Regions from separate parts of the Shewanella sp. M-Br genome, predicted to be linked through region 1. Evidence: predicted binding sites of a transcription regulator. Region 1 holds the regulator's gene; each other region holds the start of a gene.
The links. The regulator ArgR, encoded in region 1, controls arginine synthesis, uptake and breakdown. The targets are predictions, from matches to a motif close to ANTGAATANNTATTCANT.

Region 1 (4,256 bases):
GGCGAAACCGCAACAGGCGAAGTGTTACTCGGGTTAGATGTCACTTGTAAAGCGTGGGCACTGACAGGAACACGCGCTTGGATCCAACTATTACGCCTGCCCGTGATTAAAACTGTCGCCGATTGGTGCTATCTCAGATTTGCAAAACACAGATATCGCATCTCCTATTTACTGACGGGCAAAGCCCGCTGCGACGATAATTGCCAACTGCCCACTAAGCGCCGCTGATCGACTGAATTAGCTTAGTAAAGTGTAAAACCTAGGCATAAAAAAACGGAGCTCAATGGCTCCGTTTTTAATTCGTCATAATCTAAAAAGATTATCCGAAAGATTATTTAACGAAATCAACGCCTAGTTTGATATCGCCTTTCAGCGTATCTAACATAGAATCACGAGCGTTAGCTTCGAATGCACTCACTTCACCGTAAGGCAGTACTTTTTCAATACCGTTTTTGCCTAACAGCACAGGTTGTGCGAAGAATTCAGCATGCTCGCTGCCGCCGTCAACATAGGCGCATTCAACGATGTTAGCTTCGCCTTGCAGACCACGAACCAGAGACAGACCGAAACGGCAAGCCGCTTGACCCATAGACAGAGTCGCGCTTCCGCCACCGGCTTTAGCTTCAACCACTTCGGTACCCGCGTTTTGGATGCGAGTCGTCAGACTTGCCACTTCTTCGTCAGTGAAAGTCGCGCCTTCAACTTGAGACAGTAATGGCAGAATGGTCACGCCGCTGTGGCCGCCGATCACATTCACTTTAACGTCAGCAACGTTCAGGCCTTTTAATTCGGCGATGAAAGTTTCAGAACGGATCACGTCTAGAGTCGTGATACCGAACAGACGGTTCTTATCATAAACACCCGCTTTTTTCATCACTTCTGCAGCGATAGCCACAGTCGTGTTGACTGGGTTAGTGATAATGCCAACCAAAGCCGTAGGGCAAGTTGCCGCTACTTTTTCGATCAGGTTGCGAACGATACCCGCATTGATATTGAACAGATCTGAACGATCCATACCAGGCTTACGTGCAACACCAGCAGAAATTAGAACAACGTCAGCACCCACTAGGGCAGGCGTTGGATCTTCACCAGCAAAACCTTTGATTTCAACAGCAGTTGGAATGTGGCTCAAGTCAACCGCAACACCCGGAGTTACCGGTGCGATATCATATAGAGACAATTGAGAACCCGCAGGCAATTGAGTTTTTAACAGTAGGGCAAGAGCCTGGCCGATACCACCAGCAGCACCAAGTACAGCAACTTTCATAGTTATCTCCGTTATTTCTCGGATATGTGTGACATGGATCTAATTTGCGTTGGCGTCACATTACTGGAATGTCACAACAATTTCAATTATCCCTTAGTCGTGGGACAAAAGAATTCCGGAATAACGCAGAAGCAATGTAGAACAATTACTCAAATTGGGATTTTTACGCCCCCAGCAAACGCTTAACCACTGGGGCTTAGTGAATTTTTATTCAACCAATCTGGTTATTTGTTGACAATTTTTCTAAAAATATTCAAAATGGGCCTGTTTTTTTGAATAACGAATAATAATATTATGCAAACGACCAAGAATCAGGATGACCTTGTTAGAATTTTTAAGTCGATTTTAAAAGAAGAGCGCTTTGGCTCTCAGAGTGAAATCGTCACCGCCTTGCAAGCTGAAGGCTTTGGTAATATTAACCAATCAAAAGTGTCACGCATGCTCAGCAAGTTCGGCGCAGTGCGGACTCGCAACGCTAAGCAAGAGATGGTGTATTGCTTACCAGCCGAATTAGGCGTACCCACCGCGGGTAGCCCACTGAAGAATTTGGTACTCGACGTCGATCACAACCAAGCTATGATCGTCGTGCGAACTAGCCCAGGTGCCGCGCAGCTTATTGCCCGCTTGTTGGATTCTATCGGTAAACCAGAAGGCATTTTGGGTACGATTGCCGGTGATGACACTATCTTTATTTGCCCATCGAGCATCCAAGATATCGCCGATACCTTAGAAACCATCAAATCTTTATTCAATTACGCAGAATAAAAAAACAGGTCAGTGAGCTGACCTGTTCTATTTTACCTGTACATTTTGAAGTACTATACCGCGCTGGTTATTTGGCCATTGTCCCGATTACGTTACACATTCCAGCACAATATCTAACTCACAATATCTAACTCACAATATCTAACTCACAATATCTAACTCACAATATCTAACTCAACTATAACGATATCAGTAAGCCACACTGATGCGCTGGTTTGGGTGAGCGCCCTTTTCGGCTTCATCTACCATGGCTTTTGCGTAATCAGTTACAGAGATACGGCTTTGACCATTAGCATCGGTAAAGAAGCTGTCGCCACCAAGACGGTACGGGCTTTCACTCTCACCGGGATAAATCTCAGCAGCTGGGCTCACAAAGGTCCAATTGATTGCCGTTTGCGCCGCACGGAATACCTTCAAGGCTTCACCCTGAGCTAACGCCTCATCTTTATATACTGCGGGGAAATCTGGGCTAGAGACCAGCGTCACACCCGGCGCCACTTCTAAACTCCCAGCACCACCGACCCACAATAAACGTGGCACGTTAGCGTTAGGCAGCACATCCAGTAAACGCTGAACCGTACTCGCCACTAGACCATGATTTTGTTGGGCGCGGCCACCAACGGCGGCAATCACGACATCTACGCCAGCAAAGGTATCGGCGACCAATGGCTGCTCTAAATCCACGGCACGTACTGCCACATCAGCCACGGATAACTTGCTTGGATCACGCACTAACGCTGTCACTTGATGTCCACGACTCTGTGCTTCTTTTAAAATTGCACCACCGATCCAACCCGTTGCACCTAAAATTGCGATTTTCATTTCATTGTCTCACTCAGATGATTTACATTGGATCCAGTTTACTTGCAGTTTTTCACCTAATAAACATCAATAATTGAGCATGATTGTTTCAATATAGGGTACTAATGTGGATAAAATTGCCGCAATACGCAGTTTCGTCGAAGTCGCAAACTGTGGCAGCTTTACCAAAGCTGCCGAACATTTAGACCTCAGCCGCCTGCAGGTTTCCCGTCATATTCAAGAAGTGGAGCAGTGGTTGAGTTTACGCTTATTACACCGCACCACGCGCAGCGCCAGCTTGACTTTGCAGGGTGAGGAAGCGCTACAATTTTGCCAGCGGATCTTAAGTGAAGTTGCGGCCATGGAGAGCCGTGCCCACAGCCATAACAGTGAACTGGTAGGCAGTATTCGTATCGCTACGCCTATTGGCCTAGGGCAGCACAGTCTGTTTGATGTCGTCGATCGCTTTATTAAAATTCATCCTAAGGTCAACATTCAACTGGTGATGTCGGACAGTTTTGCGCAATTGGTAGATGAGCGAGTCGACGTGGCGCTACGTTATACCGAGCAACCCGATGAGAATCTCATAGCTCGGCGTTTGATGACCATAGATGCGGTACTTTGCGCGGCGCCGAGCTATCTTGATAGCGCAACGCCACTCCTCGAACCCATTGATCTGCTGGCCCACAACTGCCTCATACACTCAGCGCAACAAAACTGGCCTTTTCTAAAAGAACTGCAAGCCGAGCACGTCAAAGTTACAGGGAATCTTAGGGCTAACGATATGGGAGTGTTGGTCAGTGCGGCGCTACGTGGACATGGCATAGTGCGTTTACCCTGTGACTTAGCTAACCAATACCTTGCCAGTGGTCAGCTCAAAGAAGTCCTATCCGAATTTACGACACCAGGCCAAACCCTGTGGGCGGTATATTTGTCCCGCAGTTATCAGCAAAATCTAGTGCGCGCTTTTATCGATTTCACCGCCCTGCAATGGCAGCTCGATATCAAAAAATGGGTTCCCGCGCATTAGCATAAAAAACGCACTTAGGCGTTAGCTTAAGTGCGTCTCGATTGATGCTAATTCGGCTTGATTATAGAAAGCTTATTCGTCGAACTGCAGCATAAAATCCAGTGCGGGGGCAAAGAAAGATGAACCTGTCATCGCCTTAGTAAAATGCATCAAGTGATCATGATTGCCTGCGCCATCACCAAACATCATGCTATGCAGCATCTTTTCAAAATGTTCTGGCGTGCGGCAGTTAGAGATAAACATTAATCCCTGCTCCTTCAGCGACCCATAGGGCATGCTCTGGCGCAGGATTTCCATCGACTGACCATTCGCATCTTTAAGATTCACCCGCTTGATATGGCTGGTCAGTGGCTTATCTTCTGACTCATACTCGATATTATCTTGCTTAGTGCG
Region 2 (4,256 bases), on a different contig from region 1:
GTATCGGTTAACACTAATTCGGCGCTATTCGATTGATAGAAGACCCAAGAAAATCCGCCCATCATCACCAGCAATATACCTAAACTCGCTGACTTCGCTATCTTAGGCATATTTTTTAGCCATAACATCAGTAAGATACCCGCTAAACCGAGCAATAAGACGATAAAACTGAAGATAGAGGTTTGGGTTAAAGGGGCGAGTTCAAAAAATTGAGGACTCATTGGCAGTATCTCCCGTGCAGTGAAGCCTTAATCTGCCAATAAAGACATATTATGTCAATAAAAATGCCAGCGCTAATATGAGTACTAGGCTGGCATTGATTAGATTGAGTTAGAACGGCTTAGAGATCGAGCGCGAGAATTTTTGAGCGGCGTTGATAGTTATACAACTGCTTTTTCTTCTGCGGCAGTGCTTCAACATCTTCAATCACAAAACCATGCTCTAAGAACCAGTGAATGCTCCGAGTTGTCAGCGCAAACAAGCGTGAATAACCGCGGTTTCTAGCCTGATTGATAATGTTCTTTAGCAGTAAACTGCCTCTGTCGGCATCGCGATAATCAGGATGCACCACCAAACAAGCAAACTCACCCGCATTGTCCTCTTCAAAAGGATAGAGCGCAGCGCAACCAATCACTAAACCGTCGCGCTCAATCAACATGAACTGTTCGATTTCAATCTCAAGCTGCTCACGACTACGACGCACCAGAATGCCTTGTTCCTCCAATGGACGGATAAGGTTCAACACACCGCCAATATCGGCGATCGACGCACAGCGTAAACGCTCAGCACTCTCAGTGACGATTTGTGTACCAATCCCTTCGCGGGAAAACAGCTCTTGTAGTAAAGCACCATCTTCAAGGTAGCTAACTAAATGACAACGTGGCACACCATTGCGGCAAGCATCGATACTGGCTTTGAGAAACGCCATAGTGCCAACACAAGCAGACCCTTGCTCGGCCAGCTTGTTCATGATGTTTTGCGCATCATTTGGCATCAACTCGGCAATTACATCGCCATTACGATCGAGAATACCGTTCTGTGAGCTAAAGCCGATCATCTTGTCTGCTTTAAGCTTAATTGCCACTTGAGTCGCGATTTCCTCAGCGGTGAGATTAAAGCTTTCACCAGTAACCGAAGCCGCAATCGGCCCCATCAATACGATGCAGTGATTATCTAACTGACGTTTTAAGCCTTGCACATCAATACGACGCACTTTGCCACTCAGGCAAAAATCCACACCATTATCCACACCCAGTGGTTGAGCAATCACAAAGTTGCCGCTCACTAAGTTAATTTGCGCACCTTGCATCGGCGTATTACTTAAACTCATGGATAAACGCGCTGTGATATCGAATTGCAGTGCACCCGCAACTTGCTTAATCACTTTGAGCGAATCTTCATCCGTGATACGCACACCGTCGTGGTAGGCAGGCGCAATACCGTTGGCGGCTAATGCAGCATCAATCTGCGGCCTAGCGCCATATACCAACACCACTTTGATCCCTAAACTGTGCAGCAGGGCGACATCATTTAAGATGGCGCGGAATTGATTTTGAGCCAAAGCTTCACCGCCAAGCATGACCACAAAAGTTTTACCTCTGTGAGCATTAACATAGGGGGCAGAATGACGAAATCCATCAACCAGTTCAGTGGTACGCACGCGTTATTTACACCTCATTTTTGAGCTGGCAGCGTCACTATGACACACCAGGAATGAATCGCTAACTTTCGCGTATGGTATTGCATTTTAATTCACATATAAAGAATTTATTCTCACTAAAGTGCAGATTTAATGATTTAAAGTGCTTAGAACCGCACTGTTTTATATTTTCAGCAAGTGTTCACACTTTTTTAACTTCACAAGGGATGATTCAGTTGCTTAAGTTTGCGAGGCAATTATCTCAACTTGATGACTAGCCACTAAAAAAATGCAAAAAAAAAGCCCCTTAAATAAGGGGCTTTTCTCGAAACACTAACCAAGGATTACTTGATTTTGGCTTCTTTGTAGATAACGTGCTGACGAATAACTGGATCAAATTTTTTGATTTCCATTTTTTCAGGCATGTTACGCTTGTTTTTTTCAGTTGTGTAGAAGTGACCAGTCTTAGCTGTAGAAACTAATTTGATCTTCTCACGATTACCTTTAGCTTTAGCCATGATCTATTATACCTTCTCGCCACGGGCACGAAGTTCAGCAACAACAACTTCGATACCTTTTTTGTCGATCAGACGGATACCTTTAGTAGATACACGTAACTGTACGAAACGCTTTTCTTCTTCTAACCAAAAACGGTGGTTTTGTAGGTTAGGTAAAAAACGACGACGGGTCGCGTTTTTTGCATGCGAACGGTTGTTACCAACCATCGGCTTCTTGCCAGTAACTTGGCATACTCTTGACATGTCAATCTTCTCCAAAAACAATTTTAACGCTCGAGCATTAATGTGCCTCGTATGGCCGTCGCCCGAGGCACAAAGAGGGCGCATTTTATACACGATCACAGAGTGAAGATCAAGTGTTAGATTAATTAATCCAGCCTCGTTCTGCAAAAGAAACTATCTCTCGATCACCTACAACCATATGGTCCAACAAGGATACGTCTATGGTTGCTAACGCATTTTTTAATCGCTCAGTTATTCGTCGGTCAGCCTGACTGGGCTCGGCAATACCAGACGGATGATTATGACAAACTATAACTGCTGCGGCCTTTTTCTCCAGCACTAAGCTCACCACTTCACGTGGATACACTGATGCTGAGTCTATTGTGCCGCGGAATAATTCGACAAATTGAATCACTCTATGCTGGCTATCCAGCAGTAAAACTGCGAACACTTCATAGGAGCGATCGGCCAATTGTCGCATTAAATAGTCCCGAGTTAAATCGGGATTTGTCAAAACCTGACCTCTTTGCAGATTTTCCTGCGCTACACGCCGCGCTAATTCGGCCGCAGCTTGAAGCTGGGCGTATTTTACAGGTCCTACGCCCGGAAGTCGACACACCTGATTTCTTGGGGCACAGAGCAGGTTTCTGAGGCCGCCAAACTCGCAAATAAGCGACCTAGCAAGGTCAACCGCGTTTAATCCGGCTAAACCGTTACGCAGCAATACTGCCAGTAATTCAGCATCCGAGAGATGCGCAGCTCCTTTTTGTAACAGTTTATCTCTGGGACCTTCGCCCTCAGGCCAATCTTTAATCCCCATGTGACCTCCCTGTCATCTCACATATTTTCACTTTACTGAGTATGGACGAGATTTTTTGAACTGGGATAGTCACTAAAATTCACCACTTTGTGATATTGTTGCCGGCATTATTTCTATCTCGGATGATGTCTGTGAGTCTGACAAATAAAAACGTCCTGCTGGGCATTGGCGGCGGTATTGCGGCCTATAAAAGTGCTGATTTAGTACGCCGCTTGAAGGAGCGAGGCTTTGATGTGCGCGTGGTGATGAGCCAAAGTGCGATGGAATTTATCACGCCTCTGACGCTGCAAGCGTTGTCTGGACATCCAGTGGCATCTAGCTTGCTCGACCCCGCAGCAGAAGCAGCCATGGGTCATATAGAACTCGCTCGTTGGGCAGATCTCGTCATCATCGCCCCTGCAACCGCAAACCTATTGGCGCGGATTAATGCAGGCATGGCCGATGAGCTAATCACCACCACGTGTCTTGCCACTGAGGCACCTATCGCCCTGTGTCCGGCAATGAATCAGCAGATGTACCGTAATCTGGCTACACAAGCGAATTTAACTAGCCTCGCATCACGTGGTTTTACACTTTGGGGCCCCGCCAGTGGCAGTCAGGCCTGTGGTGAAGTCGGCCCTGGACGCATGCTCGAACCGCTAGAAATTGCCGAGCTAGCCAGTGATTTTTTTGCAACAAAAGAAGTCTCTGCGCAGCCTCTTGCAGGCCAGTCGGTGCTTATTACCGCCGGACCAACCCGTGAAGCAATTGATCCCGTCAGATACATTTCAAATCACAGTTCTGGAAAAATGGGCTTTGCACTGGCCAAAGCCGCGGCAGATATGGGTGCAGCAGTCACCTTAGTCTCAGGCCCAGTAAATCTCAGCACCCCAGAAGGCGTGACACGGATTGATGTTGAATCGGCGCAAAATATGCTCGATGCTGTTATGGATAACGTTGATAAAAAAGATATTTTTATTGGCTGCGCCGCCGTTGCAGACTACCGCATTAGTGATATTGCTACCTGTAAGATCAAAAAATCGACCGAAGAAATGCAACTTGCGCTGGTGAGGAATCC
Region 3 (4,256 bases), on a different contig from region 1:
TTATTAATACCGATATCAAAGCTAACGCGTGTTCTGAGTGAGGGCTTTTCAAATAACATCACCACACTCTTGCCATCCAGCGCATGACGATACTCAGCCGGATTGGCTTTGATCGTTTTTGCCAAGGCAATTAGATCCTGTAACTGCTGCTGGGTTAAGTCTTTTATCGATAGTAAATGCTTCATAACCTACTCCACTTATGGTTGGATTTGTGTTCCTACGGCTTCACCTTTTGCTAATGCGATTAATTGGCTTGCATCACGCCACGAGGCAACTTGTACCGCCTGCCCCATCCACTGTGCTACTTCGAGCGCAGCTTCAACTTTGACCTTCATTCCCTTTTCGATCACACCTTGCTTAACAAGGTCTGCTATCTGCTTGCCATTTAAACTATGGATGAGCTGGCCTTTACCATCGAGCACCCCAGAAACATCCGACAGTAGCACTAACTTGCCGCCCACTAATTTGGCTAATGCCGTCGCCGCTTGGTCTGCATTAACGTTAAGCATTTGGCCATCGTCCATCATGGCGATAGAGCTACAAATCGGCATCCAACCTTGGGCGAGGATAAACTTAAGATAAGTGCCATCGTTTGGTGTGACTTCGCCCACTAAGCCTAAACGCTCATCTTTAATCTTAGCCGAAACAGTATTGCCATCGGCGAGGCTCATGCCCACACTCACAATGCCAGCCTTAGTCGCTGCGCCTTGAAGGATTTTGTTCGAAGTGCCCGCCAATGCGCCGGCAATAATCGGCATTTGCTCGGGCGGAGTCACACGTAAACCTTCTAACTTGACGGTCTCCATACCATTAGCCGCTAACTGCTCATCCACCAGACAGCCACCGCCATGTACCATCAACACTTGCTGACCATTGGCTAACATAGCCGCAGCCGTATCCATTAACCGCGCCATCCCCATTTCACACTGCAGCAGCGCGCCACCAACTTTAAGAACTAATACTGAGTTGTTTGTAGACATCTTGACGACTCTCTTAAATAAGGATGAACAATTAAAGGTTAAAATGAATCTTTATGCATTGCAGCGCTTGGCTGGCAGCACCTTTCATCAAATTATCGATTGCACTGGCTACCACTAAGTAACCGCTATTCTCATCAAACTTCCAACCTAAGTGGCAGTTAGGTGTCAGCACCACATCGTCCACTTTAGGGAACTGATTATGCTTCACGGTGACCAATGGCGCCTGGTCATATACGCTATAGGCCGCTGCTACATCGGCAGTCGTAGTGCCTGGTTTTAGCTGCACGGTAATAGTCGCTAAAATGCCACGCTTAAAGTTGCCAAGATGCGGGGTAAATATCACTTCTTGACCAAGCTGAGTGGCGATCTCGGGTTGATGTCTGTGGCCTAATACGCCGTAGGGTGTCAGGCTAACTTCACAAAAACTGGTGTGTAACTGCGCTTTACGGCCCGCACCTGTTACGCCGCTCACCGCATTGATCACCGGATAAGCTGATGTCAGTAAACTCGCCAGCGGCTTTAAGGCAGTAAGTGATGCAGTTGGATAACAACCTGGTACCGCAATAATCTTAGTTGCCGCGATTTCTTTAGCGTTCCATTCGGCAAGGCCATAGACGGCTTTAGCTAAAACCTCTGGATATTCATGCTCAAAGCCATACCATTTAGGATATTGCGCCACATCGCTGAAACGATAAGCACCGCTTAAATCGAATACCGCTAAGCCTTGGCTATAAAACCAAGCCGCTAAATGCAGGCTCACCGAGTGCTCAGTCGCTAACACCACGGCATCCGCTTCGGCCACGATTTTTGCCTTAGCCTCATCGGACAATGGCGACAGCGTTAATGCGATATGGCTATAGCTAGGATACAAATCCGCTAAAGGCTTACCTTTATCTAAACTGTTTTCAGAAACATACAACCCCTGAATCGTCAGTTCTGCTGACGCATGGATTAAAGCGGTCAGTTGCGCGCCTGTGTAACCACTGGCACCAATAATGGCGATATTTTTCATGTTTTTTGTCTTATTAACCGAATCAAAGAAACTTAAAGAGTAGATGAATAGCTTACACGCAACCGCGCATATCTATGATGACAAGACTATCGTCGCAGGAAATCGTAATAGGTTGTTATTTTATTCACTGTCAGGCTAATACTGTGCATCATGATATTCACTCTACAGGTCACAGGTGGTGACTCATCTCAACTGATGGCTAGACTACCACAAAGATCTACTTATGCAATATATGTGAATATATATTTTTAATTTATTTTCATATTTTAAGCTCAAACTGGGATATCGAAGACACGCCTCCCATTCAGCTAACTCGTTAATAACTCAGTTATCCAGGGTCAATATGAGTCAAATCAGTCCTTTTCATTAACAGCTAAGATACATGTCTGCAAAGCATAAAATGATGCACTTCATATTCACTTGCACTAATCATCAAAAAATATTGCGTGACTTCGCATTTCTATTGAATATTCTTCATCAAATACCGTGATTGGTTGCATATCGGATAAGCCAGTCGTATAAGTTATAAGTTCTGCTGTTGACCATAGCCCCAAGTGATAGGTATTGTGCTAACGGGCTAAATGCACAGCGGAATTTTCATGTTTTTCTATTCGGAGTAACTATGTCAGTAACCATGGCAGACAATATGACAGATATGTATGCGTCATTAAGATCGAACGTGAGTATGTTAGGCCAAATCCTTGGCGATACTATGCGTACCCATCTTGGGGACTCTTTTCTTGAGAAGGTTGAACAGATCCGTAAGCTTGCCAAAGACTCACGCCGAGGCGATCAAGCCGCCAGAGAGCAAATGCTCGAGTTACTGACAGCTTTGCCAGACGAAGAATTAGTCCCTTTTGCAAAAGCTTTTAACCAATTTCTTAACTTAGCTAACTTATCTGAGCAATTTCATACTATCAGTCGTAATTGCGACGAACTTGTCTGCGTGCCAGACCCAGTGGAACAACTCCTAGGACGCATGCTCAATGGTCGTGTCGACCAAGCTAAAATGCTCGACTGTCTAAAAACACTGGATATCGATCTGGTGCTAACAGCGCACCCCACTGAAATTTCCCGTCGCACCCTGATCCAAAAATACGCCGCCATTGTCGACTGCTTAACAGAGCAAGAAAACGACCAACTGTCGGATAGAGAACGTCAACAGATCAATCTGCGCCTGCGTCAATTAATCGCGCAAATATGGCACACCAATGAGATCCGCCGCGAGCGCCCCACCCCAGTGGATGAAGCCCGCTGGGGATTATCCACCATTGAAGAGTCACTCTGGCATGCGGTGCCTGACTTCTTAAGACAACTTAACGATCGAGTGCAGCAACGCACAGGGCAGCAATTACCGATTGATATCGCGCCAGTGCGCTTTTCAAGCTGGATGGGCGGCGATCGCGATGGCAACCCGTTTGTTACCGCAAAAGTCACCCAAGAGGTGCTCGATCGTAACCGCCATGCCGCCGCCAGATTATTCTTAAAAGATATCGTGCTGCTGGTCGGTGAACTGTCGATGGAAGAAGCCAATGATGAGTTAAAGGCTTATACCAATAACAGCTGCGAACCTTACCGCCACGTGCTGCGATCTATTCGTCAAAGACTGCGTGACACCATAGATTATTTGAATGCTCGTATCGAAGGCCACAATCCTGAAGTCGATAAGTCGAGCCTGATTTGGCAAGAAAGCGATCTCAAAGCGCCGCTAGAAATGCTCTATAAGAGTTTAACCGACTGCGGTATGCGCTTAATTGCCAACGGTTTATTGCTCGACATTCTCCGCCGTCTCGCCTGCTTTGGCATTCATATGCTCAGGCTCGACATTCGCCAAGACGCCAGCCGTCACAGCGATGTGCTCGCCGAATTAACTCGCTATCTCGGCATGGGTGATTTCAACCATTGGGATGAAACCGAGAAACAAGCTTTCCTATTACGCGAACTCAGCAACCGTCGTCCACTGATCCCAAGTAACTGGCAGCCGTCAACCGATGTGGCCGAAGTGCTCAATACCTGTCGTTTAATTGCTAAACATCCGGCTAAAGCACTTGGATCCTATGTGATTTCGATGGCGGGTAAACCATCGGATGTCTTAACGGTTTTACTGTTACTCAAAGAAACGGGCTGTTCGCACCCAATGCGCGTGGTGCCGCTGTTTGAAACCCTAAGCGACTTAAACAACGCCGCAGCATGTATTACCGATTTACTCGATATCGACTGGTATCGTGGTTACACCAAGGGTATGCAAGAAGTGATGATTGGCT

Region 2: a site for ArgR is predicted at 1,740-1,757, ahead of argA (amino-acid N-acetyltransferase). Genes of this name have one in related genera too.
Region 3: a site for ArgR is predicted at 2,226-2,243, ahead of argC (N-acetyl-gamma-glutamyl-phosphate reductase). Genes of this name have one in related genera too.

What each region holds. Positions count from the first base shown of each region.
Region 1 covers NZ_BJBV01000003.1:8,668-12,923, reverse strand. The annotation lists gene AAA952_RS03060 (thiol-disulfide oxidoreductase DCC family protein) at 1-228, shown strand, start outside; gene mdh (malate dehydrogenase) at 332-1,267, opposite strand; gene argR (transcriptional regulator ArgR) at 1,562-2,032, shown strand; gene AAA952_RS03045 (NAD(P)-dependent oxidoreductase) at 2,222-2,854, opposite strand; gene AAA952_RS03040 (LysR family transcriptional regulator) at 2,961-3,863, shown strand; gene AAA952_RS03035 (Dyp-type peroxidase) at 3,936-4,256, opposite strand, start outside.
Region 2 covers NZ_BJBV01000034.1:37,650-41,905, forward strand. The annotation lists gene AAA952_RS21160 (PH domain-containing protein) at 1-221, opposite strand, end outside; gene argA (amino-acid N-acetyltransferase) at 341-1,660, opposite strand; gene rpmG (50S ribosomal protein L33) at 1,984-2,157, opposite strand; gene rpmB (50S ribosomal protein L28) at 2,164-2,400, opposite strand; gene radC (RadC family protein) at 2,522-3,199, opposite strand; gene coaBC (bifunctional phosphopantothenoylcysteine decarboxylase/phosphopantothenate--cysteine ligase CoaBC) at 3,322-4,256, shown strand, end outside.
Region 3 covers NZ_BJBV01000020.1:3,230-7,485, reverse strand. The annotation lists gene AAA952_RS16205 (ornithine carbamoyltransferase) at 1-185, opposite strand, end outside; gene argB (acetylglutamate kinase) at 198-980, opposite strand; gene argC (N-acetyl-gamma-glutamyl-phosphate reductase) at 1,012-1,992, opposite strand; gene ppc (phosphoenolpyruvate carboxylase) at 2,615-4,256, shown strand, end outside.